Regions from separate parts of the Staphylococcus hyicus genome, predicted to be linked through region 1. Evidence: riboswitches for the same ligand, from Rfam matches in the RefSeq annotation. Region 1 holds a riboswitch; each other region holds the start of a gene.
What was found. A riboswitch is a leader RNA that binds a small molecule or an ion and turns the genes downstream of it on or off. The one in region 1 is predicted to bind S-adenosylmethionine.
Positions count from the first base shown of each region.

Region 1 (10,739 bases):
ATTGTAACAAGTGCAGATTCAACCACACATATTGTATCCGGCATGGCAACAGGTGGCGTTGAAAATCCTAAACGCAAACACAAAATGGTTTGGGGTATTCTCATAGGTGCGATTTCAGTAGCATTAACAGTAGCTGGTGGTTTAACAAGTTTACAAACGGCTTCCGTCGTTACGGGTCTCCCATTCTCCATTATTTTACTACTGATGATTTTTGCACTCATGAACGCATTAAGGCGTGAACATACGAAACATTTCCAAATGACACATATTGATGATGAAAAAGACTTTTCTCGTACTATAGAAGAGCGAGAACGAGATAACGAAATGTAATACCGATACATGCGCACCTTGTTACTTGATTTCATTAAAATGCCATCAACATTTAACAGACTGTTGATGGCTTCTTTGTGTTTATTTGATTATTCTTTTACAAAACAATTCATTAACCAATTCACACCGTATCGGTCTTTAACTTGCCCATGAATCGCATTGAAAAATGTTTTGTTTAAGGACATATGTGGATTACCTTGTTCACTTAATGCATCATATATACGTCGTTGCGTCTCCGGATGATCAAACGTTAATAAAATTTGATTTCCATCGTTTTGATTAGCTTTACCGTACGTGTCTGATAAATGTAAAACCACATCAGCTTGAATTTTCAATTCTGCATGAAGCAACTTTCCTTGATGTTCATTTAACTGAATCATTTCTCCACCAAATATATGGTGATAAAAATGTAATGCTTCTTTTACATCTTCAACTAAAATATATGGACTTAACTTCATTTAAATCATCTCCCAATACGTCTTAAAATTAAAATTAAAATTTAAACTTGTATTTTTGTGATTATCATATAGTATATAGTGGTGATAAACAATAATTTTGAGGTGAACAAGCGATGCGAATCGGAATCGACGCTGGTGGTACGCTTATTAAAATTGTGATTGAAGCGCAAGGTCAACGTACTTACCAAACACGTCTAACAACAGATATACAGAACGTAGCAAATTGGTTAAATGAACAAGCGTGTTCAAATATTTGTATAACGGGTGGCAATGCCAAAGTATTAAATGATTTACTACACTGTGACGCTAAACAATTTATTGAATTTGATGCTGCAGATAAAGGTGTTGACCTTTTATTAAAAGAGCAGGGCATTGATTTAGATCGATATATTTTCACTAATGTGGGTACAGGAACATCAATTCATCTCGCAGATGCCAACGGCCAACAACGTGTGGGGGGAATAGGTACTGGTGGTGGTATGATCAGAGGTTTAGGGTACTTACTAACTGAAATTAAAGACTACACTCAGCTTACTGATCTCGCCCAACAAGGTAATCGTGACATTATTGACTTAAAAGTGAAACATATTTATAAAAATGATACACCCCCTATTTCCGGTGAACTCACTGCCGCAAATTTTGGACACGTGTTATTAAATTTAGATAAAACGTTTACATCTGCTGATAAATTAGCATCTTTAATTGGTGTAGTCGGCGAAAGTGTCACGACAGTATCCATTCACGTTGCAAGAGAACATGGCGCAAGTGATGTTGTCTATATCGGCTCATCTTTCCACAATAATCCATTATTACAAAAAGTCGTTACAGATTACACAATTCTTCGTGGTTTCACACCTCATTATTTAAATAACGGTGCGTTCTCAGGCGCTCTTGGCGCATTATATTTATAATTTTAGTTTTATATTTGTCCAACAGAAAATCACGTCACGTTAAAAGCCTTTAACGTTCATTTAAAGATGAATGTTAAAGGCTTTTCTACTTTATGGACCTGTATATTCCAATACGTTTGCCATATTAAAATGTTAATTCATTTGCTAATTTTTGAGCACTTACAATAGTGCCGACCACACCAGGTTTTAAATCAATTGCGACATATCGGTTGTCATCTCGCAATTCATCCAACCATTCAGAAAACACTTCACCTTCAACGTCGATAAGTTCTAACGTTTCAAAGTCTTCTTCGGCTACACGCTTCGCACGCTGACTTAAACTCCATACTGGCATAAAATGCGATTGCTCAAAATTATCATTTTCATCACTTACGACCATGAATTGTTTGGTACCTTGACGCGTCAAGCCATATACCGTGTCGGTTTTAGATACGTCTTCTACAAATTCACGAATGCGCAAACGATCCATGTCCGTCATAATATCATTAAATGCTGATAAAATTTTAATTTCATGCCCTTCTGCATCAATCGTCACGTTAACTACCGCTTCGTCTTCATCATCAAACATATCGTCCAATTCATACGTCGTAAAACGGTCGATATCCATAGCTTTAATTTTATCAAATTCCACATTTAGATTTTCAAGATAAGCTTTCGCAAAACTCTCTCTCGTCCAAAAACAAAATAATTGTTTACCATTATGCAAATGCTTCACAATTTTTTTATCTTTAACAGCGATAAAAAATTGCTCATTTGTCAGAATATCTTTGTAAAAACGTTCATTTTTATACGACATCTTTTTCTCCCTCTCTAAATGAGCTCTTTACGTTGAATATAAACTACTGTCTACATTTCGTCAATGCGACAAAGGCACAAAATAATAGAAGAAGCCCCCTTCATTATTGGTGAATAAAACTAAAATATATGCTTTTATGCGCATATCATAATAAATATGAAACCTTTTACTTTAAACCAGCCTCTTTAAGAAATGCTTGTTCAAGTGTATCTATTTGTTCAAGACAATCTGCATGCCAAATCCCAGCAAAACGTGAACTTACGTCGTGTTCTTTATAATAATCACCGTCATAATATGCTAACGGATAAAGAACACCTTGTTGAACATACTTTTCAATGGCTTTAAAAAATTGTTGTCTCTCCCCTTTAGAAACATAACTATAAAATTTATGATGTTTTCCAGATAAAACATCATCGAGCAATAGCATACTTGTCGAGCCGTTTTGTCTAAAATTCAAATCAATGGCATAAATGTGTTCATCGTTATCTACAAGTAAATCAAATCCCGCAATACCGACAAATCCTTTATCCACACCCATTTTCATGATGTGATATCCAGCATCAATTACAGATTGTGGTACTTGTATAGCATTAATATTGCCATTATAAAACCCATATTTATTTGTAAGTTGTTTCGCAGACCCTAAATAGATGATGCCATTTTCAGGGTGTATTGCATATTGGACACAATAATTATCTGTCGCTTCAACACATTGTTCAATAATGATGGATTGAGTTTCATCTTGAGCGTTCTCAATTCTTTTAACAGCTTGGTCTAAATCATGTTGCGTATAACAAATCATAACCCCATATCCACCTGCAGTTGGTAAATCATCCCCTGGTTTTAATACAAGCGGCAATGACCAATGTTTTAACGCATCATGCAGTGTATGGATCTCAACGACCTCTCTTTTTGGTAGATATTTGCCTCCAGTCCATTCTGGAATTTTTGATTTCGTATTTAAATCAATAAACATTTGTTTGTCCATCGCATACCGTGAATTGTCAATGAGGTTTTCACCATGAACGTATTGTGTGTATATGCGATGATGATTCTCTACCGTTAAATGGTGTAACAAGTGCTCATAACTTTCTTTATCTTTAAATGTATATATATTTGTAGGTATTGTTTGATTCACATATTCAAATAGTCTTTGTAATTTATCTGTTACACTTGCTTCATGCACGATTACTGGCATATCAGCAATTAATAATTCTCTTCCCGTTAAAAAATTTGACTGGTGTTCGTCTGGTTCTAACCAAGGATTTGAAATATATGAAGGGCGTGCTGTGTAAACAATATCATCATCGTATAAGTCTCCCAATTTTAAACGTGGATGGTCAGTCATTTATAATTTCTCCCTTAATAATTGATGTTCCTTTTGAATTGTCGATAATAATTCATCATCTTGTAATAAATTGGCACCCATCAATGCAATAATTTTCGCCCCTTTTATCAATGCTTTATCACCCATAGGACTCGCTGCTGCTTCTCTAAATCGATGCGTGTGACCGACTAAACTACGCGGGCCAATTTTAATATGTGGATGAATTGTCGGAATCACATGACTCACATTTCCCGTATCCGTCGAACCATATCCAAAGTCGTCATGACTGACTTCTTCTCCTAATTCAATAGCATAACGTTCAAATAGTGCATCAAGTTCGGGTGATTTGATAAATTCGTTTACCCCATTTTGTATTGGTCCAAACTCATAATCACACCCAGTTTGAATCGCTGCCCCTTTGGCAATACGATGCACACGCTCCGTTAATATATCAAGTGATTTTCTTGTTGTCGCCCTTGTGTAAAATCGTGCATGGGTATAGTCAGGTATAATATTTGCGGCTTTACCGCCATCTAAAATAACACCATGGACACGTTCTGATTTTCGAATATGTTGTCTTAACTGTGCAATACCATTGAAAAAACTTAACATCGCATCTAAAGCATTCTTGGCATCATGTGCATTTTCTGATGCATGTGCACTTTTACCGTAAAATTGAATATCTAATACGTCTACAGCAAGCGTATGAATCGTAGGATACGTTTCATTCCCCGGATGAATCATTAGCGCCACATCGATGTCATCAAAAAGTCCCTCTTTGACATAAGACGCCTTGGCACTACCATTTTCGCCCCCTTCTTCAGCAGGACAACCAAAAATTACGACGCTCCCCCCGAGTTCGTCAACCACTTGTTTAAGCGCTATCCCTGCAAGGACACTTGCGGTTCCAATAATGTTATGACCACATGCATGACCTAAACCTGGTAGTGCATCATACTCTGCTAAAAATCCAATTGCTGGTCCTGGTGCATCAGCATCATATGAGGCAATAAAGCCCGTCGAATGTCCCGCAATATCTTTTTGAATATTAAAACCATGTTCAGATAAATGATCTATGAGTAATCGTGAGGCAAATAATTCCTCATTCCCCAATTCTGGTCGATCATGTATTTGATGACTCATGTCTAAATAATGTAATCGATGATTATCAATATAATCTAATATGCGTTGTCTCACTGAAACCAAAGTAAAATCTCCCTTCAAAAAACAAAAAGTTATCATACGTGATGTACAATGTTCTCCTATTAATAGTCGTACATCAAACGTTGATAACCATTTGTATGTCATTTATCTATCAATAGTCTTCCACTATTGTTGGATTTCGCACCTTTATCGATTATCGATGAGGTTGCAGGGCTTCGTAGGGCCAATTCCCTCCACCACTCTTGATAAATTTTGATTTAATTATTACTCATTTTATCGGAAATCCGCTCATTTGTCATGCTATTTTCATTATTTTCACAATTTTTCGGGATTTAGCTGAAGTAGCGCCATAGCACTGCTTTATATAAAAATAAGATTAACCCTGATGATATAAAGTTGCCCTTTAAAGCGAGCCTTTAATTTTGACTTCTATGGTATAAAGCTTAACTAAAATGTATATAGCGCACATTGAAATCTGTATTGACGATGTGCTTTTAAACGTTATACACGTTTTAAATCATGCCCTTCATGAAAGTTATAGGTTTTTGAAGCGTTAACGCCTGATATTCCTAACGTCTGTATGTATGGTGCAATGAAGGCATAGAGATATGGGTCATGTGCTCGTGTTAAGGGAGTACCCTTAAAAATCGAGGTTGAAACAGTCACCCATATTAATATTATGGCTATCTACATATCTAAAACAACACAACAATTTACATATAAAATTGTCCATACAATACTTATTTTTAACCTGACAAATTTAGTAAGCGTCCGACTTTAATACGTTGAAAGATATGTTAAAATGAAATCAATAAAGGAGGATGACAATATGCCGAAAATGAACGTAGAAAGTTTTAATTTAGATCACACTAAAGTCGTTGCACCATATGTGCGACTAGCTGGTAAAATGCAAGGTGATAACGGAGATGACATATACAAATATGATATTCGATTCAAACAACCGAATAAAGAACATATGGATATGCCAGGGTTACACAGTTTAGAACATTTAATGGCAGAAAATATCCGAAATCATTCTGATAAAGTTGTAGATTTAAGTCCAATGGGATGTCAAACAGGTTTTTATGTTTCTTTTATCAATCATAAAGATTATGGTGACGTATTAAACATCATTGAAAATACAATTCAAGATGTGTTAAATGCCACGGAAGTGCCAGCTTGTAACGAAGTCCAATGTGGTTGGGCAGCAAGCCATTCATTAGAAGATGCTAAAGTCATCGCTCAAGCATTTTTGGATAAGCGCGATCAATGGCATGATGTGTATGGGGACGGTAATTAATATAACGTTGGTTAAGCTTGTTACACCATTAAAGCAGGCTTAAGAGCTAAACTTGCTTTTCATTTTATAATGCGGTCCTATCCGAAAATCAAACCCGTTCCAATGTGAAGAAGCTTGATTTCGTAATTTGAGGAAGTTTTAAAACAATCTAAAGGATTTAGGATATCAGTCAAAATGATATTTTAAATCCAGCATAAAGACTAAATGTACTAATAAACATAAATAACATCCAACAACGGTCATGTACTCATGAATGTTGTTGGATGTTTTTGCTTCATACTGTGTCCGAGGCCTATTTCTTATATTTATAAGTCACGAATCAATTTCATTAAGTGAAACTGTAAGGGTATTCGTAAATACAATAATGGTTTAGGTAATTGCATGCCTTCTATCTCATCGATGCGTCGCGCCATATAAATATTCGCCGGTAAAACTGCCCATAAAAATGCAATGATGATATGTTTAAATATATAACCAGGGCGCCGTAGTAATAAGGTAACACCGAAAATGATTTCAAACACGCCTGTCACGAACACTGCTAATTTACGAAACGGTAAATAGTAAGGCACAATTTTCCGAAATGTTGTTTCATGCGTAAAGTGTAATATGCCAATAGTCACGAATAAAATACCAAATATCACGCGTTGAAATTGTTTCATGATGAATCACTACTCTGTAATGATTTTATAAATAAGCTTTGGTGTTTCAGCAGAATCAGAAATCGTAATATTGTCATATAATTTCTGTTTAACCGCTTCAACATCCTCTTGGTTCGCGTGAATTGTTAATAAAGATTCCCCTTCTTCAACCTTGTCCCCTATTTTTTTATGAAGCACAAGGCCTACAGCTAAATCAATATCGTCTTCTTTCGTTTGACGACCTGCACCTAACATCATTGAAGCAATACCGATTTCATTTGCCACCATTTCAGATACGACACCTGACGTTTTTGCCGGTAAATCAAATGTATATTTTGCTGTCGGAAGTTTTGATGGATCATCTACAACAGAAGCATCCCCACCCTGATTACTTAAGAAAGTTTTGAACTTTTCAATGGCAGCACCGTTATCAATCACTGCTTGTAATTTTTCGCGTGCTTCTTCTAATGTTTCTGCTTTTTTAGCTAACACTACCATTTGTGCACCCAGTGTTAATACGAGTTCTGTTAAATCTTCAGGTCCATTCCCTTTCAACGTATCAATAGCTTCTTTTAGCTCTAGTGCATTCCCAATACCTAGACCTAAAGGTTGGTTCATATCTGAAATAATCGCCATCGTTTGACGACCGACTTGGTTACCAATTTTAACCATCGCATGCGCTAAAGCCTCTGCATCTTCAACTGTCTGCATAAATGCACCTTTACCCGTTTTAACGTCAAGTACAATGGCGTCAGCACCAGCAGCAATTTTTTTACTCATAATGGATGACGCAATCAATGGAATGGAGTTTACTGTACCAGTGACATCTCGCAATGCATAAATCTTTTTGTCAGCTGGCGTGAGATTACCAGTTTGACCTATTACAGCAATTTTAGCTTCATTAACGAGTTTAATAAATTCTTCTTCAGAAATTTCAACGTGAAAACCTTCAACTGCTTCTAATTTATCAATTGTACCGCCCGTATGACCTAAGCCACGACCGCTCATTTTCGCGACAGGTATATCTAAAGCAGCAACTAGTGGTGCTAATACTAAAGTAGTTGTATCACCTACGCCACCCGTAGAATGCTTATCAACTTTTACACCTTCAATGTCAGATAAATCAATTTGATCTCCTGATTCTACCATAGCCATTGTTAAAGCCGCGCGCTCTTCGTCAGTCATATCTTGGAAATAGATTGCCATGGCTAGACTCGACATTTGATAGTCAGGAATCTCCCCTTTAGTATAACCGTCAATAATAAACTTAATTTCATCAGACGTTAATGCATGTCCATCACGTTTTTTTGAAATCATATCCACCATTCTCATGGCCAATCCCTCTTCTCTTTTTTATAATATATTCCATACTTATTATACACGATATATTCCATTCTATAAATTAAAGACATGTCATTTATACTGAAAAAACAGAGACTGTCACGGGTCTGACAAACATGGCAATCATCGACATTTAAGCTACAATCTGTTATGTTTAAAAGGATACTATTAATAAAAATAAAAGGAGTTGCTTTCGATGACAAAAGGCACACCACATATTCAACCAAATGGTAAAAAAATAGCAAAAACAGTTTTAATGCCTGGTGATCCACTACGTGCTAAATTTATTGCTGAAAATTTCTTAGAAAATGTTGAGCAATTTAACGATGTACGAAATATGTTTGGTTACACAGGAACTTATAAAGGGAAAGAAGTGTCCGTAATGGGCTCCGGAATGGGTATTCCTAGTATTGGTATATACTCTTATGAACTTTATAACTTCTTTGATGTCGACACAATCATTCGTATTGGTTCATGTGGAGCAATGCAAGAACACGTGAATTTGTATGATATTATTATTGGTCAAGGTGCTTCAACAAACTCTAATTTCGTTGATCAATTCCAATTTCCTGGTAATTTCGCGCCACTTGCAGACTTTGATTTAATTGTTAAAGCAAAAGAAGCAGCTGATAAAATTGGCGCAACAACACATGTAGGTAATATTTTATCCTCAGATACATTCTATAATGCGAATGAAAACTTTAACCAAAAGTGGATTGATATGGGGATTTTAGGTGTCGAAATGGAGTCAGCAGGTTTATACTTAAATGCCATTAAAGCTGGTAAAAAAGCACTCGGTATCTTTACTGTAAGTGACCATTTATTAAGAGACGAAGCAACTACAGCTGAAGAGCGACAAAATTCATTCACACAAATGATGGAAGTCGCATTAGAAATCGCAGAATAATTATAAAAGTATTTTCTTATATACGAATAAACAGCCTTCAAAATAAATTTTGAAGGCTGTTATTATACTTTTATTTAAACGGTACACCGTTTAAACTTGTGACAACTTTACACTTTTGTATATTCACACGTTAATTAGAATGTTTTGCTAACCCTTTAACATCGACATACTGTTCTCCGATAAAGTAACTTCTTTCCGTATCACGGATCTTTGCCCAAGTAGTACGCCACATGCGATCGCGGTTCTCAGCAAACAAATGGTACCCCAAATTACGTAGTGGTTTAGGAATCAACCAAACGGCAATCGCTAACCATTTAAATTGTTTTAATTGATAAATTAATTTAACAATGGCTGTGGATTGGTAATACAATGAAGACCCTTCTTGCAAAATCACACTATTATAACGCAACACTTCTGGATGTTCCTGTTGTAACTGTTTACTAACATCACTTTTTAAAGGCACAAACTGATAATTTCTAGGTAAACCATGGCGAATTAACCAAATCACATAATTGTAACAATATATACAACGATCATCATAATACACGATAGGCATTCATATCACCTCTCAATTAAGTATTTATATATAATTGTAAAGTCATTCAATAAGAATTTAAAACGAAATGCCTCTATGTATCACAAGATTAAGCTGTCTTTAAGTTGATATTATGCCAGTGATTCCTGTTGTTTAAAATAAGCTTGTTCTTCTTTTGATAATTTGACAATTTTAAAACCGACAAAGCCATAGATAATCGAAATGATTGGTACGATAATATTCAAAACGGCAAAAGGTGCATATTCAGCAACTGAAACACTTAATGTTGATGCAATAAAAACGCCGCATGTATTCCATGGTACAAACACTGATGTTAACGTTCCCCCATCTTCTAACGCACGTGAAAGATTTTTAGGATGCAATCCTTTATCAATAAATGTAGAAACATACATGCGCGAAGGTACGATAATTGAAATATATTGTTCTGAACATGTGAGGTTTGTGCCAAAGCATGATACGATCACTGATGCAATAAGCGAACCAGTATTTTTAGCAACTTTCAGGACTACACTAATTAACGCTTTAAGCATGCCTGAGTATTCCAATAGACCGCCGAATGTCATCGCTACTAGCGTTAAAGAAATCGTGTAGAACATTGATTCTAAACCACCTCGATTAAACAATTCATCAATGGTTTTATTACCAGAATCAATTTCATACCCCGTTTGTAAAGCTGTAACTGCTGTTACTAGGGCATCACCTTGGACAAAAATTTGGACAAAAAACCCGAGAATAATTCCTACTACAATCGCTGGTAATGCAGGTACTTTTAATGCAACAATAATAATGACGATAAGTGGTACAATAAGTAACCAAGGCGAAATAATAAACGCTTTGTCAATCGCATTCATAATATTGTCTATGCGGCCTTGATTCAGATGATCACTGCCATACATTTGTCCTAGAATAAAAAATACAATTAAACTAATAATCAAACCGGGTATTGTCGTATAAAACATATGGCGTATATGTTCAAATAAGTCCACATTTGTCAGTCCTGAGGCTAAATTG
Region 1 covers NZ_CP008747.1:777,224-787,962, reverse strand. Annotated here, with positions in the region: gene SHYC_RS03545 (BCCT family transporter) at 1-330, shown strand, start outside; gene SHYC_RS03540 (VOC family protein) at 420-788, opposite strand; gene coaW (type II pantothenate kinase) at 902-1,699, shown strand; gene SHYC_RS03530 (DUF2750 domain-containing protein) at 1,824-2,495, opposite strand; gene ldmS (L-aspartate--L-methionine ligase LdmS) at 2,662-3,843, opposite strand; gene SHYC_RS03520 (M20 family metallopeptidase) at 3,844-5,064, opposite strand; SAM riboswitch class I at 5,128-5,238, opposite strand; gene SHYC_RS03515 (S-ribosylhomocysteine lyase) at 5,816-6,286, shown strand; gene SHYC_RS03510 (DoxX family protein) at 6,592-6,945, opposite strand; gene SHYC_RS03505 (pyrimidine-nucleoside phosphorylase) at 6,955-8,256, opposite strand; gene deoD (purine-nucleoside phosphorylase) at 8,462-9,172, shown strand; gene SHYC_RS03495 (thiol-disulfide oxidoreductase DCC family protein) at 9,303-9,728, opposite strand; gene nhaC (Na+/H+ antiporter NhaC) at 9,839-10,739, opposite strand, start outside.

Region 2 (10,739 bases), 470 kb from region 1:
ACGCAGCAACAAAACCATTTCATAATGAATTAAGCACGCTGAAGATGTGTTCAATATTGAAGCCTTCAAAGTTCATCAACCAATGAATTTTGAAGGCTACTTTAATGTTATTTTGAACATTTTATTGACTTGGGAATATGAAGGATTTTATAAGACTAATCCAACCATGGCGGCAGAAATGATAGAAGCTAACGTGGCACCGAGCAATAATTTTAACGCGAAGGCAGCTACCTTATTGCCTTGGTCACTACTAATGCCTTTAATTGCTCCTACGATAATACCTACTGTACCGAAGTTGGCAAAGCTGACCAAATATACGGAAATGATACCGACAGTACGGTCACTTAAATTTTTTGCCATATCTTTAAAATCTAGCATTGCTACAAACTCATTGGTAATCAGCTTCGTTGCCATAATGGACCCTGCTTGGACAGCTTCACTCCAAGGAACACCGATAATGAAGGCGATAGGCGCAAAAATGTATCCTATCAGTTGTTTAAAGTTAAGCCCTACAGCGCTAAAAATGACATTAATCGCTTCCATTAATGAAATGAAGGCTAATAACATAATGGCAACTGTAATCGCAATCTTAAAACCATCTATCGCACTGTCGCCAATCATTTGGAAAAATGGTGTCCGTGATTGGCGCTTTGTAGGTGTTTCAGTAAGGTTTTCAATGTCCACATCTGCATCGTTCGCTTCATATGGATTAATGACACTCGCAATGATGAGTGCACTAAAAATGTTTAACATCACTGCGGTTACGACATATTTTGGTTCTATCATTTGCATATACGAGCCTAACATGGCCATACTTACAGCACTCATTGCGGAAGTGGTAATTGTGTATAATTTGGCTTTGGAAAGTTTCGGTATAAGGTCTTTAATCGTTAAAAAGACCTCTGGTTGTCCCAACATACTTGTTGAGATGGCAAAATAACTTTCTAAGCGACCCATTCGCGTGATTTTGTTAATTACTAAGCCGACATATTTAATGATAAACGGTAATATTTTAAAGTAATTTAAAATACCTATTAATACAGATATAAAAACTAAAGGGAGTAAGACGTGCATAAAAAATGTAAAGCCGCCTTTATTTTCTAAATCACCAAATACAAAATCGATGCCTGCTTTACTGATGTTCATTAACCCTTCAAAAAATTTACCGAGTGCTGTTAAGATATTGAGACCGATAGACGTGTTCATCATAAACAAAATCAGTAAGACTTGAATGACAAGCATAATGAGGGTCTTTTTAAAATCAATATGTTTGCGATCAAAACTGACGATATAGGCGATAAATAATGCAAATACCACCCCTGTCATCGTAAATAGTATGGACATAAACATCACCTACAGTTTAGAATATGATACTGCGATTTGTGCGCCAACGACTGCATTATTTTCGACAAGTTTAATATTTGTTGCAAGGGACTTACCTTCCGTTTTTTCGACAATTTTACTTAATAAAAATGGGGTAGAGTCTTTGCCTCGAATGCCTTTTTTTTCGGCCTCTTTCACAGCGTCATTAATAATTGTATCGATATACGCTTTGTCTAATTGATCAGCTTCAGGTACAGGATTTGCGATCACCATGCCACCTTCAAGTTGGAGGTCATGTTTCACTTTACAAATCGAAGCGATGTCATCGACATGATTTGCTGTTGAATTTAATTTGACGCCGCTTTTACGTGTGAAAAAGGCTGGAAGTTCTTCGGTTTGATAACCAATCACAGGAACACCTTTTGTTTCAAGATACTCCATCGTTTTTGGTAAATCTAAAATCGATTTGGCTCCAGCACAAATAACAGTGACATCTGTTTTTGAAAGTTCATCCAAATCCGCAGAAATATCCATCGTTTCTTCAGAACCACGGTGTACGCCTCCAATGCCACCTGTCACAAAGAACTTTATATCTGCAAGTGCTGCACATATCATTGTAGAAGCCACTGTTGTCGCACCGATTCTTTTTTGCGCGATAACTTCTGCTAAATCACGACGTGACACTTTTGCGACATTGTCACTTTTCGCGAGTAATTCTAACTCATTATCTTCTAAACCGATTTTGACCTTGCCATCTATTAATGCGATTGTTGCAGGTACTGCGCCTTGATTACGTATGATTTGTTCCACAGTTTTTGCCATCTGTACATTTTGTGGATAAGGCATCCCGTGAGAAATGATAGTAGACTCTAAGGCAACAATTGGTCGGTGGTTTGATTTTGCATCTTGGACTTCTTGAGACAACTCAATGTATTGTTTCATTTTGATATTCCTCCATATCTCGTAATAATTGTTTTTTATCTAAGTTTTGTCGAACCGTGTATTGCGTTTCTATTGTTTTACGCGCATTGACTAAACCGGCTTTTAAAGTATCTTCAATATCGAATCCTTTTAGCCAGCTGTAAATCACCGCACTTGAGAAAGCGTCGCCAGCACCTGTGACGTCTTCAACGTGTGAGGATGGAATGACTTGTTTCATAAATGTTTGCGTTGAACTACTATATATCAGTTCTTTCGTGCCATTCGTAATAATCACGTGACTAATGCCGAGATCATTTAATTGTTTGGCAGCGCGTTTTAAATCTTCAGTATCATTAATTGTCATCTTCAAAAAAGTTTCCGTTTCATCGCGGTTAATAATGAGCCAGTCAATCGCATGTAAGGAATCAGGCATATGTTTCATTTTTGGTGACGATACAGGAATGACGACGAGTTTAATGTTGTGTTTTTCACTATAGGCACATAAGAAATCAAGTGAATCTTTTGGTAAATTGAGATCGACAACGATACATTTAGCTTTCCGAAGTAAGTGAGTACGCTTGATTAAGAATTCTGGTGTCATTTCGTTATACACTTCCATGTCGGCAAGACCGTATTCCATATTGCCATCTTTGTCGATTAAAGCCGTATACGATCCTGTATTGGCGTTCTCAACTTGTTGGACGTGATCAAGACTCATAAAAGGACTGGACAAATGCTTAATCATGTCCCATTCACTATCATTTCCACTCGCAGAAAGCATAGCAATATTTTCACCTAAACGACCAAGGTTCTCAGCAATGTTGCGTGCGACACCTCCAACTGAGCGCGTTGATGTGACTGGGTTCGATGTTCCTTGTTGCAATGTTTGATTGACGTAAAATTTACGGTCAAGATTTGTAGCACCAATGCATACGATTGGAAAGTCATCATTGAGAACGTAGGCTTTACCGAGCACGTATTCTTTTCGAATGAGACCGGAAATAATATTTGCGACAGCAGGTCGAGAAAGTCCAACAGCTTTCGCTAATTCTTGTTGAGAGATGAATGGATTGTCTTGAATGCGTTCAAGGATTAATTTTTCATTTTTATTCACTATGGCACCTCCTAGTAAACAAAAGTTTGATTATTAAACTTTTGTTTAGGTTAGCAAATCAGCAACGTAATGTAAACGCTTTCAAAAGAACGTTCAAAAAGTTTACAAATTTCATTATATGTGCGATGTGCTTTTAAAAGTATTTTTCTGTAAGTTTTGTGTAGGCGACCCCAAATTATAAAAGTTGTCAGAATTTTGTGTTGACTTCAATACGTGAGTATAATAAACTAGTTTTAATTTCATATTACTTATCCAGAATGGTGGAGGGACAGGCCCTTTGAAGCCAGGCAACCTTTTAAGTTAGGTGCTAATTCCTGCAGGTGACATGCCTGAGAGATGAGTCTGATTACGTCACGTCTATCTTTCGAGGTAGGCGTTTTTTAATTTTAAGGGGGAATCAACATGACACAAGATTATCGATTTGAGACGCGACAATTGCACGCCGGACAAGAAGTGGATGCAGCTACGAATGCACGCGCACTTCCGATATATCAAACGACGTCGTTTAATTTTAACGATACGGATCATGCAGCCAATTTATTTGGTTTAGAAGAATTGGGGAATATTTATACGCGCCTGATGAACCCGACAACGGCAGTACTTGAAACCCGAGTAGCAGAACTTGAAGGCGGGATTGCGGGAGTGGCTGTTGCTTCAGGCATGGCGGCTATCACGTATGCGATTCAAGCTGTCGCACATGCAGGTGACCATATTATCGCATGTGAAACGTTATATGGTGGGACGCATACATTATTCACACATACGCTGTCTAAATTTGGAATAGAAGTGACACTCGTTGATACGAAAGACCCACAAAATGTAACTGCGGCCATTAAAGCGAATACAAAAGCACTATTTGTTGAAACCATTGGTAACCCTGAAGGCAACATCGAAGACTTTGAAAAAATAAGCGCAATCACAAAATCTTATGGCATTCCACTCATTGTAGATAATACGTTTGCATCACCGTATCTCTTTAGACCGATTGAATACGGCGCAAATATCGTTGTCCATTCCGCGACCAAATTTATCGGAGGCCATGGGACATCAATGGGTGGTGTCATTGTAGATGGTGGGAACTTCGATTGGAATAATGGTAAGTTTCCTGGATTAAGTGAACCTGATCCATCGTATCATGGCATCATCTTTAGCGAAAAGTTTGGTGACGCTGCACTGGCCTTTAAAATTCGCACGACATTATTACGTGATACAGGTGCCGCATTGTCACCATTTAACGCATTTCAATTAACACAAGGGTTAGAAACATTGTCATTGCGTATGGAACGTCATGTTGAAAACGCGGAAAAAGTAGCGCATTATTTATCGAACCATGCTAAAGTTGCGTGGGTGAAATATGCGGGACTTGAAACGAGTCCATATTACGACCTTAAAACAAAGTATTTGCCTCAAGGTGCTGGAGCTGTATTTACATTCGGTGTCAAAGGCGGTTATGAGGCAGGGAAGCAATTTATTGAAGCATTAGAATTATTTTCATTACTCGCAAATGTAGGAGATGCGAAATCGTTAGTGATTCATCCTGCTTCGACGACGCATCAACAATTAACGGTTGAAGAACAAGCGGCAGCAGGTATAGCACCGGAAACCATTCGACTCTCTATTGGACTCGAACATATTGATGATATTTTAAACGATTTGGCAAAAGGTTTTGCTGCGATTAAATAAATGGGGGATCTGTGTGACATCGATACAAAAACAAACATTAGAAACGTTGAAAGCCAAAAAAGAGGAATGGCAAGTATATGTGCCAATCAATAAAGCTGCGCATATGATGAAAGAATCTAAAATAAAAGAATATGAAGAGGCGATTCAATTAAAAATGAAAACAGAGGAATCCTATTAAAAGTGGGGAGTGCACCCAATTTAAAAAAGGGTACAGACAAAGTATAAACAAATCATTCGTCATCAACCCAAAACTTCATTATAATGAACACAAATCTTTGAAAAAGTGGTGAATGCGACATGAAAAAAATTATGATTGTCAATACAAGCCATACACAATTTGACGGCACAGATAAACCCACTGGCTTATGGTTAAGTGAATTAGTCCATTTCTATGATGTCTTTCATGGTAATGAAGATTACCAAATCGATTTATACAACATTAAAGGTGGCGAAACACCTTTAGATCCTGTCAGTTTAACACCAGGTATATTAGACAAGCTGACAAAAAGTTATTATGAAAATGAATTGTTTATGGATCAATTAAAGTTAACGCCAAGTATTGACACAGCAGATCCGTCCGCTTACGACGTGATTTATTTTACAGGAGGCCATGGTGTGATGTATGATTTCCCAGGAAATACGCATGTACAACAAGCGATTAACACGATTTATGATAAGGGGGGCATCGTGGCATCTGTATGTCACGGGGCAGCGGCCTTACTCGAAGCGAAGAGACCGAATCATTATTTCCTTATCGACGGGAAAAAATTAACAGGATTTTCAAACGCTGAAGAAGTATTAGCGAATCGCAAAAAAATAGTACCTTTTGAACTCGAATCAGAATTGAAACTTAAAGGTGCGCAATATACGAAATCAAAAGTACCTATGAAAGGGTTTATCCAAGTGGATGGTAATCTGATTACAGGTCAAAATCCAGCATCGGCGAAGAAAGTAGCTGAAGCGGTTAAAGATGCATTAGCGTCGAAATAATGGTGTGCCTCCTTGTATGAATTAAGGGATTTGAAAGCAACGTCATGGTTTATTTATGATGTTGCTTTTTATATTGCGGTAAATCAAAAAAGGGTTTCGAATGGCATTCGACTGAGGTAATATGGGAAAATAAAGTATCTAATTCCATAATATTTTTTAATCTTAACGCTATATTTTTGAGGGGTGACATTTATGGAGCGGGTCCATTATCATGGGATAACCTTTGTGTTATTTATTACGGGGCTCTTAGTCATGTTTAGTTTATACAGCACGATAACGATAGGTGCATCAATTGCGCAAGACTTTTCCGTACCCGTCACAAATACACCATTGGCCAGCATGGCATTTTCGTTCACATTTGCGCTAGGATGTTTAATATATGGGATACTTTCGGATAAATTTGGGCGCAAACAAATCATGTTATATGGTTTAATTGCACATACTATTTTTACGTTGCTGTCCGTTTTTTCTACGTCCTTTATGATGCTTGTGGTATTCAGAGGCGCTCAAGGTTTAGCCGCTGCCGCCTATGCGCCGATCATCATTGCTTACATTTCAGACTTATTTCCTGAAAACAAACGTGTGACAGCGACAAGTTTTATGACAATGGGCTTTTTGTTTGCGGGCATTTTCGGACAAGTGATTAGTGAAATGATTGCGAACGCATATGATTGGCGTATGGTCTTCCTTATATTAGGGAATTGCTATGCTGTACTAGCTGTTGTAAATCTTTGGTTATTACCTCAAGCCCCATTACAGGAAACAGCAGTGCATTTCAAAGATTTTGGACGAGATATTGCATCCATATTTCAAAACCCAATATTGATGCTTTGCTATTTAATTGGCTTTGTGTTGTTAATGACCTTTATTAACGTATATGTTGTTTTAGGAGAGAGTGTCCTCGTCCAACATGGCCAACATATTCAAACCGTTGCAGCGGTGAGTAAGTTTTTTGGTGTTGGTGGGATTATCATTTCCTTGATGGCAGGCCGTTTATCCAATCACTATTCGGTTACAAAAGTACTTGTTGGGGCATTAACGGTCACTGTACTTTCAATCATACTTATGGCACTGAATACAAGTATTATAGGTTATATTATATTAAGTGTGATTTTTGGCGGAGGCATTGGCTTTGCGTTACCGACACTTATTTCTAAAGTCGTGTTATCTGTGGATAATCATAAAGGTTTTTATATCACACTGAATACATTTGTTATATTCTTCGGCACGGCTGTTGCACCTTTAATATTAGGCTTTACCCAGCGCACACCCGCATGGTCAATGCAATTTTTATATTTAGCTGCAATTATGGCTATTGGATTAATGGCTGCTGTGATGATTTTAATACGAGAACGCCAAAAGGATTCGCATGCGTCTTGACGCGATGCGAATCCTTCTTTTACTTGGCCAAATGCTGTTTGAGAAAATCAATTAACCGGTCATAATTGACTTTTGATTCATATAGCGACATATCAAATTGATACTCATGATAAAGTGGACTATCATGAAATGTGCCTTTTACTGGAATACCGTAGTGTGTCAACGTCGCGACAAATTGACGCGCTTGATCCTCAAAAGAGCGATGTTTCGCATCTGTAATATAGCTCGGTGGAAAATGATGATCCATGTTAAGCGTTACACTTGCCTCCATCGTTTTAGGACTTACGCGCCAATGTTTATCATCAAAATATGCCCATGCCAATCGACTGAAAAGTTTGTTTGCCATCATGTCATCAGTTTTATCCATGCGTTGTGTATTTAAAAGTGAGGAATAAAAGATGGCGGTTTTGATCGTTTCAGGTGATACCGTTTGTTTGAACGCCGTCGTGTCACGATACGACTTATTCACTTGAATATTGATAAACTGACCAATAATTTGACCGCCAGCAGAGTCACCGCCAAAAGCAACTCGTGACAAATCCGCCTTATACATATGTGCATTTTTCTGAACAGTTTTATACGCTTTTTCCAAACTATAAATTGGTTCTGGATAGTGACCATCGGGGAACAAAGCATAGTTAATATTAATTACGGTATAGCCTTCACTAGCAAGAAGTTGTAAGTACGGTGTGACATCTGATTTATCGCCACTCATATAGCCACCGCCATGGACCCAAAATAATGTCGGATACGTTACTTGATTTCCACTCGGCATATAAACATCCATCAACCCTGTTTTTTCAGTAGGGTCATAAACCACGTCGAAAAGAGAAGTTACACGAGATGGAACCTGTTTAAAACGTGCATCTTGGCGCACAGTGTCTTTAATATATGCCATTTTAGAAGGTTGATTAAATAAAACTTTAGATAATAATACACCTGGCATGGGTGTAAGTTGATTTAACGTGTAAAGCGATGCAGTTAATGCTGTCGTCGTGCCTAAAGCGATTTTACCCAAAGATTGAAGATGTTTCATCATGGTGCCTCCTTGTTTGAAAATTAAACTTATTATTATCTTATAATAATGTGAACGTACATAATCTATCGTTATTTTACTATGATACGTACCGTTTAAAAAGCAAAGTGAATATAAAAGTATTGCAAGCTTGAAGGAGGTAGGGTATAATTTTAAATCGTAATAATTACTATTTGAATAGAAGGAGATTGTGCGAAAATGAAGAAACGTATTTTGGCTTTTTTAACTATCGCAGTCGTGAGTATTTTACTTGTCGCATGCGGACAATCTGATTCTGGAAAAAAATCATCTTCAAATGACAAACTCCAAGTGAAAACAACTGTGTTTCCAGTAGAATCATTCGTGAAGCAAATTGGAGGCGATCACGTTGACGTCGAATCCATTTATCCAAAAGGGACAGACTTACATAGTTATGAACCGTCACAAAAAGATATTTTAGATGCAAGTAAATCGGATTTATTTATTTATACAGGGGATAATTTAGATCCCGTTGCGAAAAAAGTAGCCGGTGCCATCAAAGATGACAATAAAAAATTGTCGTTAGAGAAACATTTAAGCAAACAAGATTTATTAAAAGACGCACACCATCATGAGGGCGAAGATCATGACCATGAGCATGGAGATAAAGCACATGACCATGATGCAGACCATAAAGAACACGACCATGATCATGAAGGCGAGCACAAAGAAGATGATCACGATCATGAAGGTCATGATCACGAAGGCCATCATCATGGCATGTACGACCCACATATTTGGTTGGATCCAAAAATGAATGAAACAATGGTAAAAGCCATTCGTGATGAATTAAGTAAAAAAGACCCTGATCATAAAGCTGAATATAAGAAAAATGCTGATAAACTATTAAAAGAACTAGATGATATCGACAAAGAGATGAAAAAAGCAACAAAAGATCATCAAGGTGAAACCGTGTATGTATCTCATGAATCATTAGGGTATCTTGCGAACCACTACGGTTTCAAACAACAAGGTGTTCAAAATATGAATGCTGAAGACCCATCACAAAAAGCACTTACAGACATTGTAAAAGCAATCAAATCTTCTAAAACAAAATACATTTTATATGAAGAAAACGTATCGAACAAAGTCACAGATACCATTCGTCAAGAAACAGATGCAGAACCATTGAAATTCAACAATATGGAATCTGTTTCAAAATCTCAAAGTGACGATGCAACATATCAATCTTTAATGAAAGAAAACATTAAAAACATTGAAAAAGCATTGAATAAATAAAAAAGGCGCCACATCCAGCATAATGAGGATGTGGCGTTTAATGTTATTGTACTTTGTTTACAGAAGCGTCATAGATAGAATCGATGGTTTCACCTAGGAGTTTATCAAACGCTTCATCTGATTGACCGACACGTAAATCATTGATTAACGCACGAGAAAAACTTGCGATGAGCCCATCATTCGTTTTTAATACTTCATTCGCATGTTCGCGGCTATACCCACCGGATAAAGCAACAACACGCACGACATTTGGATGATTAATTAGCGCTTCAAATTGATTTTTATGCGTTGGAATCGTTAATTTAAGCATCACCAATTCATCTTCTTTTAATTGATCTAAATGAGATTGAATGACTTCTGTTAAATAAGCCTCGATACCTGCTTTATCTTCAGCATCAATGTTCACTTCTGGCTCAATAATTGGTACTAAACCTTTAGCAATAATTTGTTTCGCTACCTCAAATTGTTGTGCGATGACTTGGTTAATACCTTCTTTATTGAACTCAAGAATATTTGAACGCATTTTAGTTCCGAAAATTTTATGTTCTGTAGCTCGATTTAATAAGTCATCAAGTTCAGGCATTGGTTTCATGAGCTGAACACCGTCTTTTTCTTCGGCAAGCCCTTTATCTATTTTTAAAAATGGAACAATCCCTTTATTCGCTAAATAATCACCTGTATGTTGGCCTTCGACTTCACGATCCATTGTTTGTTCGAAAAGAATCGCACCAATGATTTTATCAGAAGTAAAAGATGGTGATGTGACAATACGTGTACGCATATCGTGAACAAGGTTAAACATTTCATCATCATTATGATATTGATCTTCATTCACACCATAACCACGTAACGCTTTAGGAGTACTACCGCCACTTTGGTCTAAAGCCGCAATAAAACCTTTACCATTTTTAATTTTATCTAGTTGTTGTTGATTCATAATTTCACTCCTTTAAAAAATATCGTACATCTACAGTATGCATAAAATGTCATAGACGTTCAAATAATAAAAGTCAAACATCAAATTTAACATGAATA
Region 2 covers NZ_CP008747.1:312,069-322,807, forward strand. Annotated here, with positions in the region: gene SHYC_RS01265 (PTS ascorbate transporter subunit IIC) at 1-25, shown strand, start outside; gene SHYC_RS01270 (NupC/NupG family nucleoside CNT transporter) at 148-1,344, opposite strand; gene SHYC_RS01275 (pseudouridine-5'-phosphate glycosidase) at 1,354-2,265, opposite strand; gene SHYC_RS01280 (carbohydrate kinase) at 2,249-3,358, opposite strand; SAM riboswitch class I at 3,604-3,701, shown strand; gene SHYC_RS01285 (O-acetylhomoserine aminocarboxypropyltransferase/cysteine synthase family protein) at 3,761-5,041, shown strand; gene SHYC_RS12220 (hypothetical protein) at 5,055-5,219, shown strand; gene SHYC_RS01290 (type 1 glutamine amidotransferase domain-containing protein) at 5,339-6,031, shown strand; gene SHYC_RS01295 (MFS transporter) at 6,257-7,411, shown strand; gene SHYC_RS01300 (alpha/beta hydrolase) at 7,431-8,447, opposite strand; gene SHYC_RS01305 (metal ABC transporter solute-binding protein, Zn/Mn family) at 8,646-9,704, shown strand; gene SHYC_RS01310 (fructose bisphosphate aldolase) at 9,748-10,641, opposite strand.
Region 2: it holds a riboswitch for S-adenosylmethionine, as region 1 does, so the genes downstream of both, SHYC_RS01285 (O-acetylhomoserine aminocarboxypropyltransferase/cysteine synthase family protein) here and SHYC_RS03520 (M20 family metallopeptidase) in region 1, are expected to answer to the same signal.

Region 3 (10,739 bases), 760 kb from region 1:
TCTGACCGCTATTTTGATCAAGCGCTTCCGCATTATCATACACTTGTCCTAGAACATCACGAATATCTTTAAAACCATCACTTTCACGCGTAGAAGATAATTCTAAAATACGACGCTCTGCATCATTTAAAACGGTATCAATGTCTAACTCTTCATTATAGCCATCATTTGCTATACTATCTGCTGTGTGAATTAATTTTCGTTTAACCGCATTTTTAAAGACAACATCCGTATAGTATTGAATGTTACGCGTCGTCGGAACATTTGATGTAATTTCAGCAAGATATTCTGGTCCCCCGGACTCACTGATGACCCCATCTTGAGTAAGACGGTCTAACACCGTAACAATATCGATGTCATTGCCATCCTCATTAAGGTTCATCATCGCACGGAAAATATGTTGATGGGCAGTGCGATAAAAAGATTCAGGTAATAAAATTTCTTGTGTTGACGACATCAATTCAGGATCTAAAAATATCGCACCTAAAACGGATTGTTCCGCTTCATGACTATGTGGCATTTGTTGATGCTCATACATTCCATCCATGCGATTAACCTCCCTACGTGCTTTTATATACTTTACATATTTTAACACTAGTTAGGGTTCATTCCTAGAAAATTAATAGATGTCATAAAGGATTTGAAAAATAAGACTGTAAGTTACGTATATAATGTAATAAAACCAAAGACGTTTTAATGAACAGTTGAATTTGCTAAAACATACTTTGTTTATAATGAATAACTTCTATTCATTAATCATTAATTAATTGAAGTATGTTTACTTTCAACATTTCAATTTAATAAAAATAGGACTGAAACATTTGTTTCAGCCCTAAGTAAAATATTTATTTCTCCACCGTATGCACGCGAATAACGCCTTCTACTTCTTTATGCAGTTTAACTGGTACGTTCGTATAACCTAATGCTTGAATACCGTGTGAAAGCTCCATTTTACGTTTATCAATTTTAATGCCATGTTGTTTATTTAATGCTTCTGCAATTTGTTTTGTACTCACAGATCCGAATAATTTGCCACTTTCACCTGATTTGGCAGTAACTTCAACTTCTAATGATTCAAGTTTTGCTTTTAGTACCTTCGCATCATCAAGTTCTTGTTGTTTATCTTTTTCAATACGTTTATTTTGTTGTTCTAATTTTTTCAAGTTACCTGGTGTCGCTTCAACAGCATAATTGTTTTTAATTAAAAAGTTATTGGCATATCCAACAGGTACGTCTTTGACTTCACCTTTTTTACCTTTACCTTTAACATCTTGTGTGAAAATTACTTTCATGCATTGTCACTCCTATCGATTTGTTCTTGGATGGCTTGTTTTAATTGTGCAATGGCTTCTTCGACTGTGACGTCTTTCATTTGTGTAGCCGCATTCGTTAAATGTCCACCACCGCCAAGTGCTTCCATTGTAAGTTGCACGTTAAATTCGCCTAATGATCGTGCTGAAATCCCTACAAGGTCATCTTCACGTTTAGCGATGACGTAAGAGGCTTCAACACCATCTAAACTTAATAGCTCATCTGCAGCTTGTGCCACCGTTACAGGATGATATATTTGATGCTCTTCACCGTGTGCAATGGCTATACCATTATCTTGTAAATCTACTGTACGAATCAACTCTGTCCGTTTAATATACGTTTCAATATCATCTTTTAAGAAATGTTGCGTTAAAATGGTATCGGCACCATGGGCACGCAAATAGCTCGCAGCGTCAAATGTTCGTGAGCCTGTACGTAATGTAAAGTTACGCGTATCAACAATAATACCGGCGTACATCACTGTTGATTCTAAACGTGTTAAACGTTGTTCTGTCGTTTGATATTCTAATAACTCTGTCACAAGTTCGGCTGTCGAACTTGCATAAGGTTCCATATAAACGAGTAAAGGATTAGAAATAAATTCCTCTCCACGTCGATGATGATCAATAACGACCTTACGATTCGCTTTATTTAATATATCTTTATCAATGACCATTTCAGGTTTATGCGTATCGACAATGACTAATGTCGTTTTACTCGTCATCATATCCCAAGCTTCATCAGACGTAATAAAACGCTCTTTAAGCTCTGGCTTTTGATTTATTTCGTCCATTACGCGTCGTAAAGTCGGATCTATGTCAGATTCATTCAATATGATATAGGACTCAAGATTATTCATCATCGCAAAACGGGTCACACCAACAGCCGCACCAATGGCATCTAAATCTGGACGCGTATGGCCCATTACAATGACTTTATCACCTTCAAGTAAAATATCTTTTAAGGCGTGTGAGATGACGCGTGCCCTTACACGTGTACGTTTTTCCATCGGGTCTGTTTTACCGCCATAAAACCTTACATTTCCATTCATCGTTTTAATCGCAACTTGGTCGCCACCACGACCTAACGCAAGGTCTAGCCCGGATTGAGACATTTCACCTAAATCGATGAGATTTTCAGAACCTTCACCTACACCAATACTTAACGTAAGTTGCGCACGATACCCAACACTTTTTTCGCGCAATTGACTTAAAATGTCAAAATTGGTTTCTTCAATTTCGCGTAAAATACGACGATTTAAATAGGCCACGAATTGGTCTGAACTATAGCGTTTAAAATATACATTATGCTCTTGTGCCCATCGGCTAATAACGCGCGTCACCATAGAGTTAATTTCTGAACGCTGTGTATCATTCATATTTTGCGTAATCTCGTCATAGTTGTCTAAAAAGAGTGTCGCAATGATTGGTTGCTCATCGTCATATGCTTGTTTGATCTCAGCTTCTTCAGAAACATCGAGAAAATAAAGAATTCCTTCATCTTTTGAATATTTTACACGATATGTATATCCATTATTTTCCATTTCTATTTCTTTCGCCTTATCAAGTTGCTTTAAAATATTAGGATATACCTCATTAATAGGATCAGAAATCACGTTACGCTCCGTACGTTCTGTTAAAAATTTGTTCATCCATTCAATTTGATCATGTTGATTTAACACAATGATACCAATAGGCATATTTTTAATTGCGCGGTCACTCGCTAAAGTCACTTTACCACTCAACTCATCTAAATACGTATCAAATCGTTTAAAAATCCATCTAAATAGAAAAACACAAATAATCAATACGATAAATAACGATATTGCAGCGATAAAACCGTACACAACACTAAAGAAAAAGCTCACACCGACACTCGCTATTGCAATTAAGGTAATGACTACAAAAGGGAGGAGTAACGATTTCTTTACCGACTGACGTTTCATTTTGTCACCTCTTAACGTTTTTTAAGCATGCTTTTTAAATTTAATCCAAGATCCAACAAACCAATTAAACGTGTTAACGGGTAAGCGATAACACCTACGACAATGAATAAAACTGAAACACCTTTTGGAAATTTTTTGATCATGCAAGCATAATGAATAAAACTTAAACCTTGGATGACAAGTAAGAATCCAAGCACAATAATAAAGTTTTGACTGATGCTGTTAGCGGTCGTTAATGGTTCTGTCAAAATGCTAACTAATAATGCAATAGCGTATATGATAAAAATCGATTTTCTTAATTGCCATAAATATAATGGTCGATATACAGGCGTGGCCACTTTAAATTTGCGTAATATTGGAAATAAAATAAGCAATGACAACATGAAAAATAATGTGATGCTTATTACAATAAAACTCGGCATTTGAACAGCCATTTGTTGCACAGAGGTTTCCAACACTTTCGCTGATTGGGCATCTAAATTTTGCATGCGAATCGTTTCATCCACTACATTTTTGTATGGTGCGATTAATTCATGCGCATATGGTAGTTTTTTAATGCTTTGTAAAAGAATCATTGCACCTAGTGTTACTAGACTTGTAACCAATGACACAATATACAAAATACGTTCTTTTGAAGCTTTATGCAGTAATAATTGACTGATGATTAAACTCGCAAGTAATAAAACAATCATAAAGGTTTGCACAAATAAACTTCCTGTTATTGTTGCGACCATAATTGAAATCAGTGCAGCAATCCCAAATGAATATTTAGAACGATACCAAAGAATGATTCCTGGAAGCGGTGCAAATAATATTATAATAACTCCCAATATAGGTATAAAATGCAGCACTAAAGCGACCAAAATTAATGCAATGGTGCCTAATATGGTATCTTTAGGTTTAATTTTTGAAAACAATAATGCCACTTCCAAACTTAAATTTATAGTCACTATTTTACAGGCTTTGAGAGTGGTTTACAACAGACGTCATACGCTTAACTTTAAGCTTATCTTAACAATTTGAACGCGCTAAACATCTTCTTTTTTATCTAAAAAAATACGTTAAAAACCTTCGCCAAGACACATTTAAAATAGTTTTGAGATCACCTGAACAATTTAAATAACTTTATATCGCCTTCAGTCTAGTTCATACAATAGGTAAGCTGTATTTCAGTTATCACAACTCAAATACAGCTTAACTCATGCGTATCTCATTTACATAATTATAACAAAAATGTAACATATTCGTCTAAATTTAGCGTCTAAATCTTGAAAGTTCTAAGAAATGGTATAAATAAGGTGCCCAATCATTAAAATTAAGTAGAAAGCCATCATGCCCGACATTATCTGGCACAAAAAAATGACGGTGATATTTGAAATAATTACCTATAGCGGCAACTTGATCGTCTGGATATAATAAATCATCAGTAAACCCCATCGTTAACACTTTCGTATTTAAATTACGAAATACGTCATCCACATCGTGACGCGCTCTAAAAATATTATGACTGTCTAAAACATCGAGCAGTGTGAGGTAACACTTTAAATCAAAGCTTGTTTTAAATTTATCACCTTGATGTTTTTGATAGGTTACTACTTCATCCGGCGTAAATCTCGCTTCATAACTTTTAGACGACCGGTATGTTAAAAAACCTAATTGTCGCGCAATACTTAAGCCTTCCCTTCCTCCTAAATGTATCGCTTGACGTGCGATTTCATTAAATGCACGTGAATAAGAAGACGTTTTTACGGTAGAAGCCAGAATGACTGCCTTTTTCACTTTAAATTTTTGGTTATACAAGAGTTCTAGTACTTGCATACCACCGAGAGAGGCGCCTATCAACACTTCTATCGTTTCAAATTGAAGCGCTTGTAACCCTAATTCAATAGCACGAACGATATCACGGATTGTTAACCTCGAAGGGAATTGTGAATCTGTTAGCCGCGAACTAGATCCAAATGGACTTCCAATCACATTAAATGTTAAAAATTGGTAATCATGTAATGGCATATAGCCTCCATCAATAATTTCACGCCACCATCCAGGGTTATCTTCTGTACCATAAGTTAAATGGTTTCCTGTTAATGCGTGACATACTAATACCAGAGGTTGTCCTCGATATCCTACATGTTCATATCTCAATTTTAAATCTTGAATCATTTCACCTGATTCTGTTTTAAATTCACCTAAATGCAGTGTATCAACTGTATAATGTGTCAATTTAGCATACCCTCCCTCTAAACAAAAAAGTTGTACTACCGTCTGTACGGCAATACAACTCATGTTAATCATTGACTTATCACTCGAAACATTCGTTGGTTTTAGCACCGTACTTATCACTAAGTGGTTGCTGAAGCATCACAGGGCCAAATCCCTCAACTTCTCTTAATAAGCTTTCAGTATTCAATTCATTAATTCATATCATAACGTATTCAGAATATTCATGCAAATGTTTACAGAGGTAGAATAAGTCTTAAACATGCAACACTTACCATACCTATAATAACAGCAATGGTTAAACTCCTTGATATCAAAGTAGCGAGAAGTGTTGGGATAACTGCGAATACATAAATCCAGTTTAAGCGAAATCCAAAGTGACCAGTTTCTTGAATGATCAATCCATCAACAACTAAGGCAGCAAACAATGTAATTGGTATAAAAGATAACCATTGAATGACTTTTTCAGAAAGTTGTAATTGTGCGATTGCGATGAAAGGCGTAATACGTAATAATAATGTGCCTATACCAGATAGAATAATGGTCCAAAGAATATACATTGTCATCGGTCCATCACCACCCCTATTGCAGCTGTAACCATTGATGTAATTAAAATGGCGATATAAGATGGCATTACAAGACTGAATACCATCATTTGTATAACGACAATACATACCAGTTTTAAATAGAGATGTAACTTGGGTTTCGTAAGACCTTCAAATTGACTTAACATAAGGAAAATAAACATGGCGATAATCGCATAATCCAATCCTAACGCTTCAGGATTCGAAAAGATATCACCGAGTAACGCACCAAGAATACATACAAAAATCCAAAATATGTAAGCTGTAATATTGATGCCATGCATCCAACGTCTCCCGATTACAGCTCCTTTTGAATGTGGTGTAATTGCGATACCAAATGTCTCATCCGTTAATAACGATCCGATACCTACACGATGAGGTAAAGATGTCGCTTTAAAGTTTGGGGCGAGAGTCATACTTAATAAAAACATACGACTGTTAACGACAAGTGCTGTGAGTACAATAATCCATATAGGCGTTTGAACAGCCATTAATGCAATAATGATAAATTGAGCAGCACCTGCATAAACGAGTATAGATAGTAACGCGATGTCTAAAATACTAAAGCCAGAGGCAATACCTACGATACCGAAAGAAAAACCAACACCTGCATAACCGAGCAACGTAGGAATACAATCTTTGACACCTTGCCTAAACGAATTGTAAGCCATTGCACCTCACCCCTCCTTAAAATTAAAACTATTTTAGTATAAATCAATAAAAATTACCATAAGGTTAGTCTGAGGTGTGAGTGACGTCAGACTATCGTTTGTCTTAAAAATACTGAATTCTTGCCGTTGATGGATAATTAGTTTTTCCAAAAAAGATACCTTTAATATCATAAATACGCGCTATGTCATTAAAATCCCCTCCCCTACACATTTACGCATAAAAAAACTGGATGTATCTTAATAGACCCATCCAGCTACTCATTTATTAAAACGTGCTTAGCATTAACTTTTGTCAAAATTATTTTGCTTCTGTAATTTTACCTAAGAAGAAACTATCCACTTCAGTTAAACGCCCTCTCCATAATGTCGAACCTACAGATGGAATTGGGTGACTACCATTTAAATAAACGCGTGCATCTTTGAGATGAATAAAGTTCGCGCCACCTTTGCTTGATTTCGCAGATTCACTCGCATCTGAAAATTGTTCACTAAATTCTTTAGCAACATCATTGCCATCTTTAAACGATTCACTTAAAGATTTGTAGTAATCCTCAGCAGAAACTAACGTCCCTGAAACAATTGATCCATTAACAAGTAAAGAAATATCTAATGCAAAACCATTTTCATTCGTAGCCTCTACAAAAGATTCTAAAATACCGTCTTTATTCGTCGCTTCACTCATATTGATACCCCCACACGATTATTTTTTAGAAACCGTATCATCATTGATTTCTATTTTAGTTTGAATGCCTTTAGCTTCTTTAGAAACCTCATTTTTCTTGATTTTCACTGATTTTTTGTTTTTCGTCAGTTTATCCCAAAAACCTTTTTTCGGCTCTTTAACAGATAATGTGGTGTCTTGATTTTCTTCTTTATCTTCTTCCGTATCTTCAGAGTCTTCTTCTTCAGTTGATTCTTCTTCCTCTGTTTCTGAAGTGTCCTCTTCATCCTCTTCTTCTGAGTCCTCGGAGTCTTCTTCTTCAGCTAATTCTTCTTCCTCTGTTTCTGAATCTTCCTCTTCGTCCTCCTCTTTTGAGTCCTCGGAGTCTTCTTCTTCAGCTGATTCTTCCTCTGTTTCTGAATCTTCCTCTTCATCCTCTTCTTCTTTTGAGTCCTCGGAGTCTTCTTCTTCAGCTGATTCTTCCTCTGTTTCTGAATCTTCCTCTTCATCCTCTTCTTCTTTTGAGTCCTCGGAGTCTTCTTCTTCAGCTGATTCTTCTTTTGAGTCCTCGGAGTCTTCTTCTTCAGCTGATTCTTCTTCTGTGTCCTCAGTGTCTTCTTCCTTGTCTTGGGCGTCAGATGCTTCTTTATCATCCGCATCGTTCGCTTTTTCTTTGTCATCAACAGTTTCTGAATCCGAAGTCTCCGCGTCGTCTTCTTTTTCTTGTTTAGACGCTTCTTCGGTTGCTTCTTCCTCTTTTACCTCATCATCTTTTTTCTTAGTAGTCGCTTGAGATGACTTGGTAGATTTATGAGTTGTTTCATTATTTTCATCTTTAGTTGAATCATCTTCTGAATTTTTTGTTGTTCTACGACGACGTGTCGTTTTTTTCTTAGTTGCATTCTCTTCTTTATCTTCGCTATCATTATCATCTTTAGTGTCGTTAGCGTCATCAGATGTTTTTTTAGTAGATTTTCTACGACGTGTCGTTGATTTACGCTTAGGTTTTTCTTCTGTCTTGTCATCATCTTCAGATGCGTCTGTTTTTTCTTTATTTTCAGCTTCTTTTGTCGATTTTTTTGTAGTTCTTCGACGTCTGGTTGTCTTCGGTTTGTCTTCTTTTTCTTCTTTCTCATCTACTTTTTCACTGTCTTTAGAAGCTGCATCGTCTTTTTTAGAGGATGCAGCTTTCTTCTTAGTTGCAGTAGATTGAGATTTAGTGCGTGTAGTTTTCTTTTTTGAAGTTGAATTTTTAGACGTCTCTTCTTCAGAGTCTTTTTCTTTTGTTTCATTTACTTCAGTTTGATGGTCGCTTTTTGTACTTCTAGGTGAGGTTTTTTTACTTTGTGGCATATCAATCACTTCCTCATTTTCCCGAGAAGCCCCTTGTTCTCTTTCTGCTTCTTCTTCTTTTTTTTTAAATCCTTCTTTTTGTTCACACCATTTTTTCCTAATTTATTTAAAATTGAATCTTTTATAGAGTCATCTTTGTTTGATTTCTCTTTTTTCTTACGTGTTTTTTTAGATGATTGATCATCTTTTTTAAAACGGTCCAACAAAGAAGATTTCTCTTTTTCCTTTGTTATTTTAGCTTCTTTTCCATTCTTTTCAGCTTTTTTCGCATCTTTTTTGCGAGCTTTTTCATTTTTTGTTTGATCACCATTTTTTTCACTTTTCTCGGACTTTTTGAAAATAGTTTTCCCTTTGTTCTTTTTCTCATGATTAGATCCCTCTTCTTTCACTTTTGCTTTTGCCTTTTTCGCATCTGTGCGCGGCGTTTTAGACGCTGATTGTGTTTTCTCTTTTTTGTCTTTTTTCAAACTGCTTAATACATTTCCCTTGTTATCTGAGTCTTTCGTTGACGTATCATCATTATGAAAAATACGTGAATTAATTTTCGTTTTTTTCATAGACTTCTTGTCCTTTCTATCGCCCTTGTGATCTTTTTTGAATTTATCCCATAAAGATCCTTTACGCTTTGTCGCTTTGTTTTTAGTAAATGTACTAAATAATGAGGACTTAGACTTTTTAGATTGTGATTGTTGATTTAAAAGTTGTGACGTTAAAGATTTCATATTTTCTAATCGATCTTTCGTCATCGTTCCTGATTTCGGGTTACTTTTAGACGTAGACAAATAGCCCATTGTAGCGCCTAATATGCCACCAACAATCGTTTTCTTAATTATCTTTTCCTTCTCCTTTTGCTTCATCTTTTTGTCCCCCATTCTTTGCTGTCGCTGGTTCTTCTACCTTAGTGTCTTGACTTAACGCATTTTCATTAATTTTACTTTCAAGTGCTTCAATTTTATTCAACAATTCTTGATTTTCGGATTCTAAATCTTTTTGTTGATTCATTTTATTTTCCGTCGCTCTTGAAGTGAGATATGGATCTGTTTCCCACCAATCTAAACCAATTTCTTTCGCTTTATCTACTGAAGCCACAATTAGACGTATTTTAATGGAAAGGAGCTCGACATCAGCAATTCCAACACGAATGTCACCTGCGATTACGACACCTTTATCAAGTACTTTTTCAAGTACTTCCACTAAGTTACTTGATCCATTTTGTGGTAAATTTGGGTCATTTGCCATTGCATTTCACTCCTTTTTGTTGGTATTACATCAATCTGCCTAATGGTCCGAGGTCAATATTTAAATCTTCATCGTCAAAGCCGAAGTGATCTTTAAGCTCGTCCATTTTCTCCTCTAAGTCCATCAATGCTATGCCTAATTCTTCAATTTGTTCATCCGTTAAAGTTCCACTTTCAACGCGACGAATGGCATGACGTTCAACAATTTCACGTAACAATTCGATAACAGTTAATACAAGTTGTGCTAATCCATCTTCAGCTTCGTCCTGATTGAAGTTGATGCGTCCGTTTTGGTTCACTTGATTCATCTGTGGCATCGAGCAATTCCCTCCTTTGTCTTTCAAAATCTTCTGATGTTAAATCTCGACGTTCTGTTTCTTGAGTTTGAATTAGTTTTTCAACAGAAGAGATGAGTACACGTAAATCCAAGTAAACTAAATCAATATTAGCTATTGAAATGATTAAATCTCCGCGGATAACGACACCTTTATCTAAAATGACATCCAAAACATCAATGAGACCGACTTCTTTGTTTTCTATCGTTTCTTTCGTAGATGGCATACGCACATCACCTCACTTCTAGTAAAAAACAGAAAAGTGATAAGCTGGCCAAGGCCCATTCGCATCAATTCTCAGTTCTTCACCGTTATTATTTTTCTCCCATTCTGCAATATCAGTTTTGAACTGTTCGACGTGATCTTTCGAAAGGAGATAGACACTATTTAAAATCATATCTTCTTTTAATCCAGTGACATCTTT
Region 3 covers NZ_CP008747.1:17,593-28,331, reverse strand. Annotated here, with positions in the region: gene dnaB (replicative DNA helicase) at 1-547, opposite strand, end outside; gene rplI (50S ribosomal protein L9) at 846-1,292, opposite strand; gene SHYC_RS00135 (DHH family phosphoesterase) at 1,289-3,256, opposite strand; gene SHYC_RS00130 (DUF2232 domain-containing protein) at 3,268-4,206, opposite strand; gene metX (homoserine O-acetyltransferase MetX) at 4,511-5,476, opposite strand; SAM riboswitch class I at 5,550-5,651, opposite strand; gene SHYC_RS00120 (AzlD domain-containing protein) at 5,710-6,039, opposite strand; gene SHYC_RS00115 (AzlC family ABC transporter permease) at 6,036-6,728, opposite strand; gene gvpU (gas vesicle accessory protein GvpU) at 7,027-7,410, opposite strand; gene SHYC_RS11770 (hypothetical protein) at 7,429-8,742, opposite strand; gene SHYC_RS00100 (hypothetical protein) at 8,748-9,599, opposite strand; partial or broken gene SHYC_RS00095 (gas vesicle protein) at 9,670-9,981, opposite strand; gene SHYC_RS00090 (gas vesicle protein K) at 10,007-10,297, opposite strand; gene SHYC_RS00085 (gas vesicle protein) at 10,236-10,541, opposite strand; gene SHYC_RS00080 (GvpL/GvpF family gas vesicle protein) at 10,560-10,739, opposite strand, start outside.
Region 3: it holds a riboswitch for S-adenosylmethionine, as region 1 does, so the genes downstream of both, metX (homoserine O-acetyltransferase MetX) here and SHYC_RS03520 (M20 family metallopeptidase) in region 1, are expected to answer to the same signal.